Regions from separate parts of the Kitasatospora sp. NPDC004799 genome, predicted to be linked through region 2. Evidence: riboswitches for the same ligand, from Rfam matches in the RefSeq annotation. Region 2 holds a riboswitch; each other region holds the start of a gene.
The links. Region 2 has a riboswitch for cyclic di-AMP ahead of ABZW03_RS14375 (NlpC/P60 family protein). Riboswitches for the same ligand answer to the same signal wherever they lie in the genome.
Positions count from the first base shown of each region.

Region 1 (4,297 bases), on a different contig from region 2:
CGACTGACCCGCTGACCCGCATGGTCTGCTCCTCCCTGTGGACGACACCGCACCGGCGCCCACGCGTACTGCGGAGGATCGTAGGCACGTCCTGACCCCCCGCAACAGGGATTACCCCTCAGGTGACCAGACTCACGCCCGCCCCGTGGCCAGGAGTCGGCCAAGCGCCGGCCAAGAGCCGTCCACGGCCCGGCCATCGACCGGTCGTCGTCCGGCCACCGGCCGGCCACCTGACCGCCCACGGCCCGGCCGCCGGCCGTCGGCGCACCGGACCCGGCCCGCCGGAGGGAGGGCGGGCCCGCCGCACCGGATACCGTCGGTCCATGCCAGCTCAGCCCGACCCCGCCCGCCCCGCCGCGCCCTCCGACGCCCCCGCCCCGGAGCTGTTCACCTGGGAGTTCGCCGCCGACCCGTACCCCGCCTACGCCTGGCTGCGCGAGCACGCCCCGGTGCACCGCACCACGCTGCCGAGCGGCGTCGAGGCCTGGCTGGTGACCCGGTACGCGGACGCCCGGCAGGCGCTCGCGGACAGCCGGCTGTCGAAGAACCCGGCGCACCACAGCGAGCAGGCGCACCGCACCGGCCGGGTGGGCATCCCGGGGGAGCGGCAGGCGGACCTGATGACCCACCTGCTGAACATCGACCCGCCGGACCACACCCGGCTGCGCCGGCTGGTGTCGAAGGCGTTCACCCCGCGCCGGGTGGCCGAGTTCGAGCCGCGGGTGCAGCAGCTCACCGACCGGCTGATCGACGGCTTCGCGCAGCGCGGTTCGGCGGACCTGATCCACGAGTTCGCCTTCCCGCTCCCGATCTACGCGATCTGCGACCTGCTCGGGGTGCCGTCCGAGGACCAGGACGACTTCCGCGACTGGGCCGGGATGATGCTGCGACACACGAAGCCGGGACACGGCGGCGGCCAACGCGGCGGCGTGGGGCGGGCGGTGAAGCGGATGCGGGCGTACCTGCTGGAGCTGATCCACCGCAAGCGCGCGGACCTCGGGGACGACCTGATCTCGGGCCTGATCCGGGCCAGTGACCACGGCGAGCACCTGACCGAGAACGAGGCCGCGGCGATGGCCTTCATCCTCCTGTTCGCCGGCTTCGAGACGACGGTGAACCTGATCGGCAACGGCACGTACGCGCTGCTGCGCAACCCCGGGCAGCGGGCGCTGCTGCAGGAGTCGGTGGCGCGCGGGGAGAGCGCGCTGCTGGAGACCGGGATCGAGGAACTCCTGCGCTACGACGGGCCGGTGGAGCTGGCGACCTGGCGGTTCGCGACCCGTCCGCTGACCATCGGCGGGGTGGACATCCCGGTCGGCGACCCGGTGCTGGTGGTGCTGGCCGCGGCGGACCGCGACCCGGCCCGGTTCGCCGCCGAGAACACCCTGGACCTGGCCCGGAAGGACAACCCCCACCTGGGCTTCGGGCACGGCATCCACTACTGCATCGGCGCGCCGCTCGCCCGGCTGGAGGGGCGCGCCGCGCTGGCCACGCTGCTCTCGCGGCTGCCCGATCTGCGGCTCGCGGAAAGCCCGGAGAACCTGCGCTGGCGCGGTGGTCTGATCATGCGTGGCCTGCGCGAACTCCCGGTGGAATTCAGCCCGGAGAGCCGCTCCCCGCACGCCCCTCCGCAGGCCCCGACACGCTGACGAGGAGTCGCCGACCGCCCTCCGGCGGGGTGTGAACGACCATCAATCCGGACATATCGCCGCCGTTGGTAGGCGATCGGACACGGGCCGTAATTGTCGTGTGATATCGATGATATGAGCTTGTGATTGCTCTGATGATCTGTCTACTCTCCCTGGAGTCCGCAGCTGCGGACCCCGTGCGCGGAACGCCGAATCCTGCCCGCCGCGCCACGGGAAACCGACCAGAACCCTGGGCAGGGGCGGGGGAACCAGGTTTGTTGCCGTCTCCCACGGCTTGGGGTGAAGCCGCCCGAGCGGAATCGTCTCCGCGTACGGCGGCCGGGCCACCTCCCGGTCCGAACCCGACAGCTCACCTCGCAGGCGTGCGGAGAGGGACCTCTTCATGCTGTTCGTTGGAACTGGCCGTCACCGTCGTCGCACCCAGGCCGAGAAGGCCATCGCCGTCGCCGGTGTGGCCGGCGTCGGACTCGCGATGCCGCTCCTCACCGCCGCCGGCGCCTCCGCCGCCCCGGCCTCCACCTGGGACGCCGTCGCCCAGTGCGAGAGCGGCGGCAACTGGAGCATCAACACCGGCAACGGCTTCTACGGCGGCCTGCAGTTCACCTCCAGCACCTGGAAGGCGTACGGCGGCACCGCCTACGCGGCGCAGGCCAACCAGGCCAGCAAGGCCCAGCAGATCTCGGTCGCCGAGAAGGTCCTGGCCTCGCAGGGCCCGGGCGCCTGGCCGGTCTGCTCCCAGAAGGCCGGCCTGACCAAGGGCGGCGCCCCGGCCGTGGTCGACACCTCCTCGGACACCAAGCCGCAGTCCGCCCCCAAGCAGCAGGCCCCGAAGCAGCAGGCCCCGAAGCCCGTCGCCAAGCCGGCCGAGAAGCCGGTCGCGAAGCAGGCCCCGCAGCCGGTCCAGCAGTACGCCCCGAAGCACGCCGCTCCCAAGCAGGCCGAGCAGCCCGCCGAGAAGCCGGTCCAGCAGTACACCCCGAAGCACGCCGCCCCGCGCGCGGCCCAGCCGGCCCAGGCCGCGCAGGCCACGGGCCACGACTACACCGTCCGCTCCGGTGACACCCTGTCGAACATCGCCGCCGCCCAGGGCGTGTCCGGCGGCTGGCAGGCGCTGTACGACGGCAACCGCGGCACGATCGGCGGCAACCCGGACCTGATCATGCCCGGCCAGGTGCTGAACCTCGGCTGAGCCGACGCACTCGACTTCGGGAGCCCCTGGTCTCCCGCCGCGCGAAGGGGGCCGGCCCTACCGGCCCCCTTCGTCCGCATTCGCCCGCTCCGGGGGGACGAGCTGGGACAAGCAGGTGAACTACCGGTGGGTAGGGCGGCCACACGCTGAGACGGAACCGAGGCGGACGTGGCCCCGGGAGCCCGGGCGGTTAGGCTCTGGTCGTAACGACTCCGCAATCGTCCTGCTGACAGCACCCCGTCAGACCGGACCCTGCTTCCGCAAGGAGATGCCTCGTGCCGTCCATCGATGTCGTCGTAGCCCGTGAGATCCTCGACTCGCGCGGCAACCCCACGGTCGAGGTCGAGGTCGGCCTCGACGACGGCAGCACGGGTCGTGCCGCTGTCCCGTCGGGTGCCTCCACCGGCGCCTTCGAGGCGCTGGAGCTGCGCGACGGCGACAAGAACCGCTACTTCGGCAAGGGCGTCGAGAAGGCCGTCCTCGCCGTCATCGAGCAGATCGGCCCGGAGCTCGTCGGCTACGACGCCACCGAGCAGCGCCTGATCGACCAGGCCATGCTGGACCTGGACGCCACCCCGGACAAGTCCTCGCTCGGCGCCAACGCCATCCTGGGCGTCTCGCTGGCCGTCGCGCACGCCGCCTCCGAGGCCAGCGACCTGCCGCTGTTCCGCTACCTGGGCGGCCCGAACGCGCACGTCCTGCCGGTCCCGATGATGAACATCCTCAACGGCGGGTCGCACGCGGACTCCAACGTCGACATCCAGGAGTTCATGATCGCCCCGATCGGCGCGGAGTCCTTCTCCGAGGCCGTCCGCTGGGGCGTCGAGGTCTACCACACGCTCAAGGGCGTGCTGAAGGAGCGCGGCCTGTCCACCGGTCTGGGCGACGAGGGCGGCTTCGCCCCGAACCTGGACTCCAACCGCGAGGCCCTGGACCTCATCGTCGAGGCCATCCAGAAGGCCGGCTACGTGCCCGGCCGCGACGTCGCGCTGGCCCTGGACGTCGCCTCCTCCGAGTTCTACGAGGACGGCGCCTACCAGTTCGAGGGCAAGGACCTCACCTCGGCCGAGCTCATTGAGTACTACGCCGAGCTGGTCGCCGCCTACCCGCTGGTCTCCATCGAGGACCCGCTGGACGAGTCGGACTGGGACGGCTGGAAGGCCATGACCGACAAGCTGGGCGACAAGGTCCAGCTGGTCGGCGACGACCTGTTCGTCACCAACCCGGCCCGCCTGGCCCGCGGCATCGAGACCGGCACCGCCAACGCGCTGCTGGTGAAGGTGAACCAGATCGGCTCGCTGACCGAGACCCTGGACGCCGTCGAGCTGGCCCAGCGCAACGGCTACCGCTGCATGATGTCGCACCGCTCCGGCGAGACCGAGGACGTCACCATCGCCGACCTGGCCGTCGCCACCAACTGCGGCCAGATCAAGACCGGCGCCCCGGCCCGCTCCGAGCG
Region 1 is NZ_JBEXJK010000161.1:6,308-10,604, forward strand. Features, by position in the region: gene ABZW03_RS20910 (SDR family NAD(P)-dependent oxidoreductase) at 1-22, opposite strand, end outside; gene ABZW03_RS20915 (cytochrome P450) at 324-1,649, shown strand; cyclic di-AMP (ydaO/yuaA leader) riboswitch at 1,859-2,026, shown strand; gene ABZW03_RS20920 (transglycosylase family protein) at 2,032-2,838, shown strand; gene eno (phosphopyruvate hydratase) at 3,114-4,297, shown strand, end outside.
Region 1: linked by a shared signal. The riboswitch ahead of ABZW03_RS20920 (transglycosylase family protein) and the one ahead of ABZW03_RS14375 (NlpC/P60 family protein) in region 2 are both predicted to bind cyclic di-AMP.

Region 2 (4,297 bases):
CGCCCCGCCGGGACAGGACGCGGCAGGGGCGGGATATCTCCGAGGGGCCGGCGGGGCCGGACGACGGGGCGCTCAGAGCCGGACCACCCCGGAGACGGGCATGGCGTTGACGCTCTCGTAGCGGACCTTGGCGCCCGGGCGGGGGGCGTGCACGATCACGCCGCCGCCGGCGTACATGCCGACGTGGTGCATGTCCCGGTAGTAGATCACCAGGTCTCCCGGTCGCGCTTCGGACAGGCTGATCCGCTGCCCGGCGTACGCCTGGGCCTGCGAGGTGCGCGGCAGGGTCACTCCGGCCTGCCGCCAGCTGTAGTACATCAGACCGGAACAGTCGAACGCGTGCGGCCCGGTGGCCCCGTAGACGTACGGGGAGCCGATCATGCGCACCGCGGCGGCCAGCGCGGCCGCCCCGCGCTCGGAGGCGGGCGGGGCGGTGCCGAGGTCCAGCCGGTCGGTGCCCCGGGTGGCACGCCGCTCGGCGTCCCGGGCGTCCTGGGCCGTCAGCCTGGCCCGTTCGGCGGCGCCCAGGCCGTTCAGCAGCTTCTGCGCCTTGGCGAGCCGCTGCTGGATCTGCTGCTTGCTGTCGGCGAGCGAGCGGCGGGTCCGGTCCAGCTCGGCGAGCTTGTCGGCCGCCTCGGTGCGGCGCTGGTCCAGCCGGCGCTGCCGGATGACCAGCTCGTGCAGGGTCTCCTGCTGGCGCGTGGCGGCCTGGCCCAGGGCGCGGGCGCGGGCCAGGTAGCCCTCCGGGTCGGGCGAGAGGATCAGCTGGGCGGTCTGGGTCATCCCGCCGCCGCGGTACTCGGCCCCGGCCACCGTCGCCAGGTCGCCGCGCAGTTCGTTGAGCTGGTCCTGGGCGAGGGCGATCTCGCCCTGGATGATCGTGGTCTCGCCCTGGAGCCGCCGCTGGGCCTCCTGCGCCGCGTTGAACTTCTCGGACGCCTGCTCGGCCTCGTCGTACAGCTGCTCCACCTGCGTCTTGACGTCCTGACGGTCGGCCGGGTCCGGGCTGCCCGGGGCGGCCTGGGCGCGCCCTCCGGCGGCCACGCCCAGCGCGGTGGCGGCGGCCGCGGTCAGCACCAGCGCCCGGGCGAGCAGTTGGGAACGGCGGTGCACGGGCATGGCGGCAGCGGCTCCAATCCTGCGGCACGGGCCCCCGCCGCCGCACCGGGACGGGCGGCCGTCGAGCGGGAGTCCGGTGGCAGACGTTAGCGAGTCCGGGCAAGCGAGTCCAAACCCCTCCCAACCCGAATATTCACTCCCTAATCAGACATCAGATCGACCGCCCGGAAAAGCCGCAGGCCCGGCCTCCCCTGGGGGAGACCGGGCCTGGAAGCGACCGCGTGGGGATCAGACCCGCACGATGGAGGTCAGCGGCATGTTGGTGACCGCCTCGTAGCGCACGTTCGCGCCCGGCTTGGGGGCGTGCAGCACCTGGCCGTTACCGGCGTAGATGCCGACGTGGTGGGCGTCGCTGTAGAAGATCAGCAGGTCGCCGGGCTGGGCCTGGGAGAGGTCGGTGCCGATCCGGGTGCCGGCCCCGGCCTGCGCCTGCGAGGTGCGCGGCAGCGACACGTCGGCCTGGTTGAACGCCCAGACCATCAGGCCGGAGCAGTCGAAGGAGCTCGGGCCGGTGGCGCCCCAGACGTACGGGCTGCCGACCTTGGTGGCGGCGGCGGACAGCGCGGCGGCACCGCGCGAGCTGCCGGGCGACACCTTCACCGGAGCGGTGGTGGTCGGGGCGGTGAGGCTGCCGCGGCTGTTGTCGCGCGAGGCGCGGTCGGCCTGCTGCTGCGCCTGGGCGGCGGCGTCGGCCTTGGCCTTGGCGTCGGCCGCGGCCTTCTCCTCGGCCTGGCGCAGCGCCTGGCGCTCCTGCTCGGTCAGCGTGTTGAGCAGGTCCTGGGCCGCCTTCAGCTTGGCCTGGACCTCCTCCTTGGAGGTCTTCAGCTGCTGGGTGGTCGACTCCAGCTCGGCGAGCTTGCCCTGGGCCTCGTTGCGGTCCTGGTCCAGCTTGCGCTGCTGCTCCTGGAGCTCCTTCAGCTGGTTCTTCTGGGTGTCGCCGGCCTGGTTCAGCGCACCGGCCTGGCTGAGGAAGCTGTCCGGGCTGGAGGAGAACATCAGCTGGACGGTCGGGGATATGCCCCCGTTGCGGTACTGCTCGCCGGCGATCTCGGCCAGGCCGCCCTGGAGCTCGGTGACCTGGGCCTGCTGACGGGCCACCTGGTCCTGCAGGCCGGAGACCTGCTTCTCCAGCTCCTGCTGCTTGGCCTGGGCGGCGTTGAAGTTCTCGGTCGCGACCTCGGCCTGCTCGTTGAGCTGGTCGACCTGCTCCTTGACCTGTTCCTTGGTCGGCTGCGGGTCGGCGTGGGCGCCGGACTGCGCGGAGAGGGCGACGGCTGCGGCGGCGACGCCGGTCAGGATCGAGACGCGGGCGCGGCCGGCGGGCTTGGGACGACGATGGGACGCCACGAAGGCGGGCTCCTTCTTCCTACGTCCGCCTACCGGGTGAGCTGACGGGTTCGGGCCGGAAGCATGCCCTACGACGCCTCACGGCCGTTCCACCGGCCGACCTGGCGCCGATTCACCCCGGAGGAACGTGGTTCCCCGGCTCCGCTCCGCAGCGCCCCCAGTTACTGGGCTCCCCTGTCGGGCAGTCGCTTCGTCCTGCCCCGCTGCCTCACGAACTCGGCGGTAACCACCGCCGCCACCCTGGCTGGGCGATCGACAGTGCGGTGGTTCGAAGCACGACCCTAGTAACTGGACCGTGATCGGTTCAAATCCTTGTCAGAAAAAAGATGGAAGATTGCCCAAGTTCCTTTGTGAAAATGACCGATGGTGACCACTGGCGCACGCAAGGCTGATCGGTTCTCAGCATGTGGTCACGAAAGGCCGGAAAGCCGAACGCCACCCCCGGATCGGAGGTGGCGCTTTTCACAGGCCCCGGAGCAGCCCCCGGGCGTGTCGGGCCGTCAGACCCGGCGGATGGTGTTGATCGACATCGCGTCGGCCTTCATCACCTTCACCACGTCACCGGTGTGCGGCGCGTGGACCACCATGCCGTTGCCGATGTACATCCCGACGTGGTGCATGTCGGCGCCGTAGACCACCAGGTCGCCCGGCTGGGCCTGGTCCAGCGAGGGCACCCGGGTGCCGTAGTGGCCCTGCTCCTGGGAGGTGCGCGGCAGCGAGACGCCGGCCTGCCCGTACGCCCAGACCATCAGGCCCGAGCAGTCGAAGGTGGTCGACCCGGTGGCGCCCCACACGTACGGCGAACCCTGCTTGCTCATCGCCTTGGCCATCGCCACGGCCGCGTGACCGCTGGCCGGCGGCAGGCTGCCGAGGTCGACCCGGTCGCTGCCGCGCGAGGCGCGGTCGTCCTGCGCCTGCTGGGCCCGCAGCGCGGCCCGGTCGGCGGCGCTCAGCGAGTTCAGCAGGTCCTGGGCGGCCTTCAGCTTGGTGTTGACGTCCGCCTTGGCCTGGTTCAGGTCCTTGGTGGTGGCGTCCAGCGAGGCGAGCACGGCGGCCGCCTCGGTCTTCTCCTGGTCCAGCCGGCGCTGCTGGTCCAGCAGCCCCTTGAGCGCCTCGGCCTGACTGGCGCTGGCCTGCTGGACGGTGGAGGCCTTCTCCAGGTAGCCGGAGGGGTCGGAGGAGAGCATCAGCTGGACGGACGGGTCGATGCCGCCGGCGCGGTACTGCTCGCCCGCCACCTCGGCGAGGCCGCCCTGGAGCTGGGTCATCTGCTCCTGGCTGCGGGCCACCCGGTCCTGCAGCTGGTCGGCCTGCTTCCGCAGCTGGTCGGCCCGCTCCTTGGCGCCGTTGTACTTCTCCGCCGCCTGCTCCTGCTCCTCCTGGAGCCGGTCGATCTGCGCCTTGACGTCCGAGGCGTTCGGCTGCGGCGCGGCGTGCGCGGCCGCCTGGGCGGAGAGGGCGACCGCGGTCGCAGCGGCGGCGGTGAGCACGGAGATCCGTGCGCGGCTCGGCTGCTTGGGACGGCGGTGGGAGGCCAAGGGACCGGCTCCTTCTTCCAACGGGCTCACCTGATGGGATGAGATTCCGGAAAATAGGTTTGACACCAGACCCTAGTGAAGACCTATCCGCTTTTGCTACTCCCCCGTAGGTGTGAACCCAGGTCCCCACGCTGACTTCACGGGACCCGCACAATGCTTCGAAAGAGCCCCTGACCAGGCATCATGCCACTCGGTCCGGGTCAGGGCCGGGCCAGCCGGTTCAGCAGCAGCACCGACGCCACGGGGCGCGCGCCCGCCTTCCGCACGCCCTCCGCGACCTCCCGGTCGGTGGA
Region 2 is NZ_JBEXJK010000089.1:20,265-24,561, reverse strand. Features, by position in the region: gene ABZW03_RS14380 (NlpC/P60 family protein) at 73-1,119, opposite strand; gene ABZW03_RS14375 (NlpC/P60 family protein) at 1,348-2,466, opposite strand; cyclic di-AMP (ydaO/yuaA leader) riboswitch at 2,477-2,630, opposite strand; gene ABZW03_RS14370 (NlpC/P60 family protein) at 2,967-4,004, opposite strand; gene ABZW03_RS14365 (NYN domain-containing protein) at 4,205-4,297, opposite strand, start outside.

Region 3 (4,297 bases), on a different contig from region 2:
GAGCAGCCCGACCCCGATCACCGACACCAGCGTCGCCCGCGGCACCACCCGCTTCGGGTCGCGGGACTCCTCGCCGTACATCGCGGTGGACTCGAACCCCACCCAGGACCAGAACGCGAAGAACAGGCCGAGCCCGGCCGCCGCAGCCCCCGAACTCCCCACCCCCTTCAGCGCGTTCAGCGGGTTCACGGCCTCGGTCACGATCCCGTCCGGCCCGCCGCCGGAGCACAGCACCGCCAGCGAGACCGCCCCCAGCACCCCGATCTCCAGCACCAGCGCGACCCCGAGCACCTTGGCCGTCAGGTGCAGGTCGAACCAGGCCGTCACCCCGATCACCACCGCCCCGAACAGCGCGTACCAGCCCCAGCCCAGCTCCACCCCCAGCTGCGAACGGACCAGCCCGCGCAGCGAGTACGCGAAGAAGCCGAGGGCCGAGGCCTCGGTGACGACGTACGCGAGCACCGCGAGCAGCCCCGAGGCCATCCCCACCACCCGGCCCAGCCCGTGCGAGACGTAGCCGTAGAACGCGCCGGCCGCGGTGATGTGCCGGGCCATCGCCACGTACCCGACCGAGAACACCGTCAGCACGACGGTCGCCACGATGTACGCGGCGGGCGCGCCGACACCGTTGCCCTGTCCGACGATGATCGGCAGGTTGCCGGTCATCGCGGTGATCGGGGCCGCGGTGGCGAGCGCCATGAACACCACGCCGACCAGGCCGACCGAGTCCGGCTTCAGCCGGTCGACCCCGCCCGCCCCGGACCGCTCCCGCCCGGCCCTCTCCCCCGTCGCGTCCCCGCTCCGCACCGCCATCCGGCCTCCTCGCCTCCCGGACCCGCCCGGCCGGTCCGGCCGGACGCTGACCGTCCGCCAGCATCGCGCGCCGGAGGAACCCGCGAAGCCGCCGATCGACCGGTGCGGCCGCCGAGTTGACGCGACGTTCGACCGCTCGAACGGACGAGGAAGAGCCGCACCGCGCCGGACGACCGGGAAACGAAAGCGACCGGAAAGCAGAAGCGGCCGGGAAACGAAAGCGGCCGGCCCGGCCGTACGAGGAGGTCCTCGTACGGCCGGGCCGGCCTGGGCGTGTCCCGCGCCCATGTCCACTGTGCGGCGATCACCCGGTCGAGCGGTCACCCGACATGACCATCCCGGAGGATCGATTCGCCCCGCAGCAGCGGCGGTTCCTGAAACCCTCGAGGCTCAGCGGCCCTGGGGCCGGCGGCCCGTGGGTCAGAGCGCGACGCCGTGCGCGCGCAGGTAGGTGACCGGGTTGATGTCCGAGCCGTACTCCGAGCCGTTGCGGATCTCGAAGTGCAGGTGCGGGCCGGTCACGTTGCCAGTGGCGCCGGAGAGGCCGATCTGCTGGCCGACGGTGACGGTCTGACCGATCTTCACACCGATCGAGGAGAGGTGCGCGTACTCGGCGTAGTGGCCGTCGGCGAGCTTGATCTCGACCTCGTTGCCGTAGGCACCGCCGTTGCCGGCCTTGACCACGACACCGTTGGCGACGGCGCGCAGCGGGGTGCCGGTGGCGGCGACGAAGTCCTGGCCGGTGTGGTGGCCGGAGGCCCACATCGAGCCGGCCACGCCGTAGGCGGTGCCCAGCTTCGGGTTGGCCAGCGGCGCGACGTAGCCGGAGGTGGCGGCGGCGACCGGAGTGGCGGTCACGGCGGCGGCCGGAGCGGCGACCTGCAGCTGGGTCTGGAGCTGCGCGGACGGCTTGGCGGCCTCGGTCGTCACCTGGACCTGGGCCTGCGGCTTGGCGGCCTGGGTCGCCGGAGCGGCCGGCTTGGCCGGGGCGGCGGGCTTCGCCGGAGCGGCGTCGGCGGACGGCGCGGCGGCGTGGCCCGGCAGCGCGAGCTGCTGGCCCGGGAAGATCAGGTTCGGGTCGGCGCCGACGACCGAGCGGTTCTTCTCGTACAGCGCCTGCCAGCCGCCGTCGACCTTCTGGGCGTCGGCGATCTTGGACAGGGTGTCGCCGCTGACGACGCGGTAGCTCTCCTGCGCGGCCTGGGCGGCCGACTTGGCGTCGGCGGAGCCGACGGAGGCCTGCGCGGCCGGAACGGTGTGGGCCTGGGCGGTCACCGCGGTGACCAGCGGGAGGGCGAAGGAGACACCGGTGACGGCGGTGGCGATGCCGATGCGGGCGGCGCGGGGCAGGGCGATACGACGAGCCTGAGCAGGCATGGAAGTTTCCTCTCCGACGCCTGCGAGGTGAGCTGTCGGGTTCGGGCTGGAGTTGCCCGGCCGCATGCGCGGCTTCACCCCTAGCCGGCCCTGGACACCCGCGCCCTGAGGCGCGAACTCCGGTCCGGCGACTTACCTGTGGGTCCCCCGCTCCTGCCGTACAGAGTTCGTTTCGAACCACCGGGCAGCGGCAGGACTCGGCGTTCCACCCGGCGGATCCGTCCGGACTGGCCGGGCGGTCGCTGAACTAAAACCCATCCGTTCGGGTGAAGCAATGTCGATCACCCCCAGCGCCGCCGATCCACCCCCGTTCAGTGACCCTCCGCAGGTCCGGCCATACGATGCGTACACAATCCATTCACCCCCCGCCACTGATCCACGACCCTCCGCCGAGATCGGCGACGCTGCGCACCCGGCCGCTCACCCACCGCCCACGGCCAACACACCCACCGGTGACCCTTGTCACGTGCGCCTCAGCAGCGCAGGATTCGCCCGTGGCCACCTCCGAGGCCGGCACCCTGCGCCTGGGCACCGCGCAGGGTCGCTGGGTACTAATGGCGACGGTGCTCGGCTCCAGCATGGCGATGCTCGACGGCACCGTGGTGAACGTCGCCCTGCCCCGGATCGGCGCCGACCTCGGCGCGTCCCTGGCGTCCCTGCAATGGACCCTGAACGCCTATCTGCTCACCCTGGCGGGCCTGATCCTGCTCGGCGGCGCACTCGGCGACCGGTACGGGCGGCGCAAGGTCTTCCTGATCGGCGTGGTCTGGTTCGCCGTCGCCTCCGCGGCCTGCGCCGCCGCGCCGAACATCCACGTGCTGATCGCCGCCCGCGCCGTCCAGGGCATCGGCGGCGCGCTGCTCACCCCCGGCTCGCTCGCCATGCTCCAGGCCGTCTTCCACCCTGACGACCGCTCGGCGGCGGTCGGCCTCTGGTCCGGCCTCGGCGGGGTGTCGGCCGCGGTCGGCCCCTTCCTCGGCGGCTGGCTGGTGGACGGCCCCGGCTGGCGCTGGATCTTCCTGCTGAACCTGCCGCTCGCCGCCGCGGTGATCGCCGTCACCACCCGCTCGGTGCCGGAGAGCCGGGACGAGGACGCCTCCGGCCGCTTCGACGTGCTCGGCGCCGTGCTCGCCGCCCTCGCCCTCGGCGCGATCACCTACGCGCTGACCGCGGCCGGCGAGGGCCTGTCCCCCGCCGTCTGGGTCAGTGGCGCGATCGGGCTGGTGCTCGGCGTCGCCTTCGTGGCCGTCGAACGCCGCACCCCCGAGCCGATGCTGCCGCTCGGGCTGTTCTCCTCCCGGCTGTTCACCGCGGTGAACCTGGTCACCCTGTGCGTGTACGCGGCGTTCAGCGGCGTCTTCTTCCTGCTGGTGGTGCAGCTCCAGATCGTGTCCGGGTTCTCGCCGCTGGTCTCGGGCTTCGCCCTGGTGCCGATCACCGTGCTGATGCTGACGCTGTCCGCCCGCGCCGGACGCCTCGGCAAGCGGATCGGCCCGCGCCTCCCGCTGACCTTCGGCCCGCTGCTGTGCGCCGCCGGGGTGCTGCTGATGCTGCGCGTCGGCCCGGACTCCTCGTACTGGGTGGACGTGCTGCCCGCCGTCGCGGTGATGGGCTGCGGGATGACGCTGCTGGTCGCGCCGCTCACCGCGACCGTGCTGGCGGCCGTCGAGGTCCGGCACGCGGGCATCGCCAGCGGGGTCAACAACGCCGCCGCCCGCGCGGCCGGCCTGCTCGCGGTGGCCGCCCTGCCCGCGCTGGCCGGGCTGAGCGGCGACGCCTACCGGGTGCCGGCCTCGGTCGACTCCGCCTTCCACACCGCGATGCTGATCTGCGCGGGCCTGCTCACCGCCGGCGGACTGATCGCCTTCGCCACCGTACGGGGCAACGTGCTCGCCCCCGAGGAGCAGCCGGTGGCCGAGCCGAACTGCGACTGGCCGTGCGGCACCACCACCCCGCCGCTCGACCCGGGCCACGTCCGCACGACGCCCGAGGGCCCCGCCACCGGTCCGGCGGCAGGGCCCTCGCAGAAGAGCTGACGCGACGTCAGAGGATGTCGCCCGGCGCGTACTTGGCGGCCTCCGGGTAGGCGGCCGCGACGGCCTCCACC
Region 3 is NZ_JBEXJK010000007.1:36,747-41,043, reverse strand. Features, by position in the region: gene ABZW03_RS02020 (APC family permease) at 1-699, opposite strand, end outside; gene ABZW03_RS02015 (LysM peptidoglycan-binding domain-containing M23 family metallopeptidase) at 1,234-2,190, opposite strand; cyclic di-AMP (ydaO/yuaA leader) riboswitch at 2,193-2,403, opposite strand; gene ABZW03_RS02010 (MFS transporter) at 2,745-4,226, shown strand; gene purB (adenylosuccinate lyase) at 4,234-4,297, opposite strand, start outside.
Region 3: linked by a shared signal. The riboswitch ahead of ABZW03_RS02015 (LysM peptidoglycan-binding domain-containing M23 family metallopeptidase) and the one ahead of ABZW03_RS14375 (NlpC/P60 family protein) in region 2 are both predicted to bind cyclic di-AMP.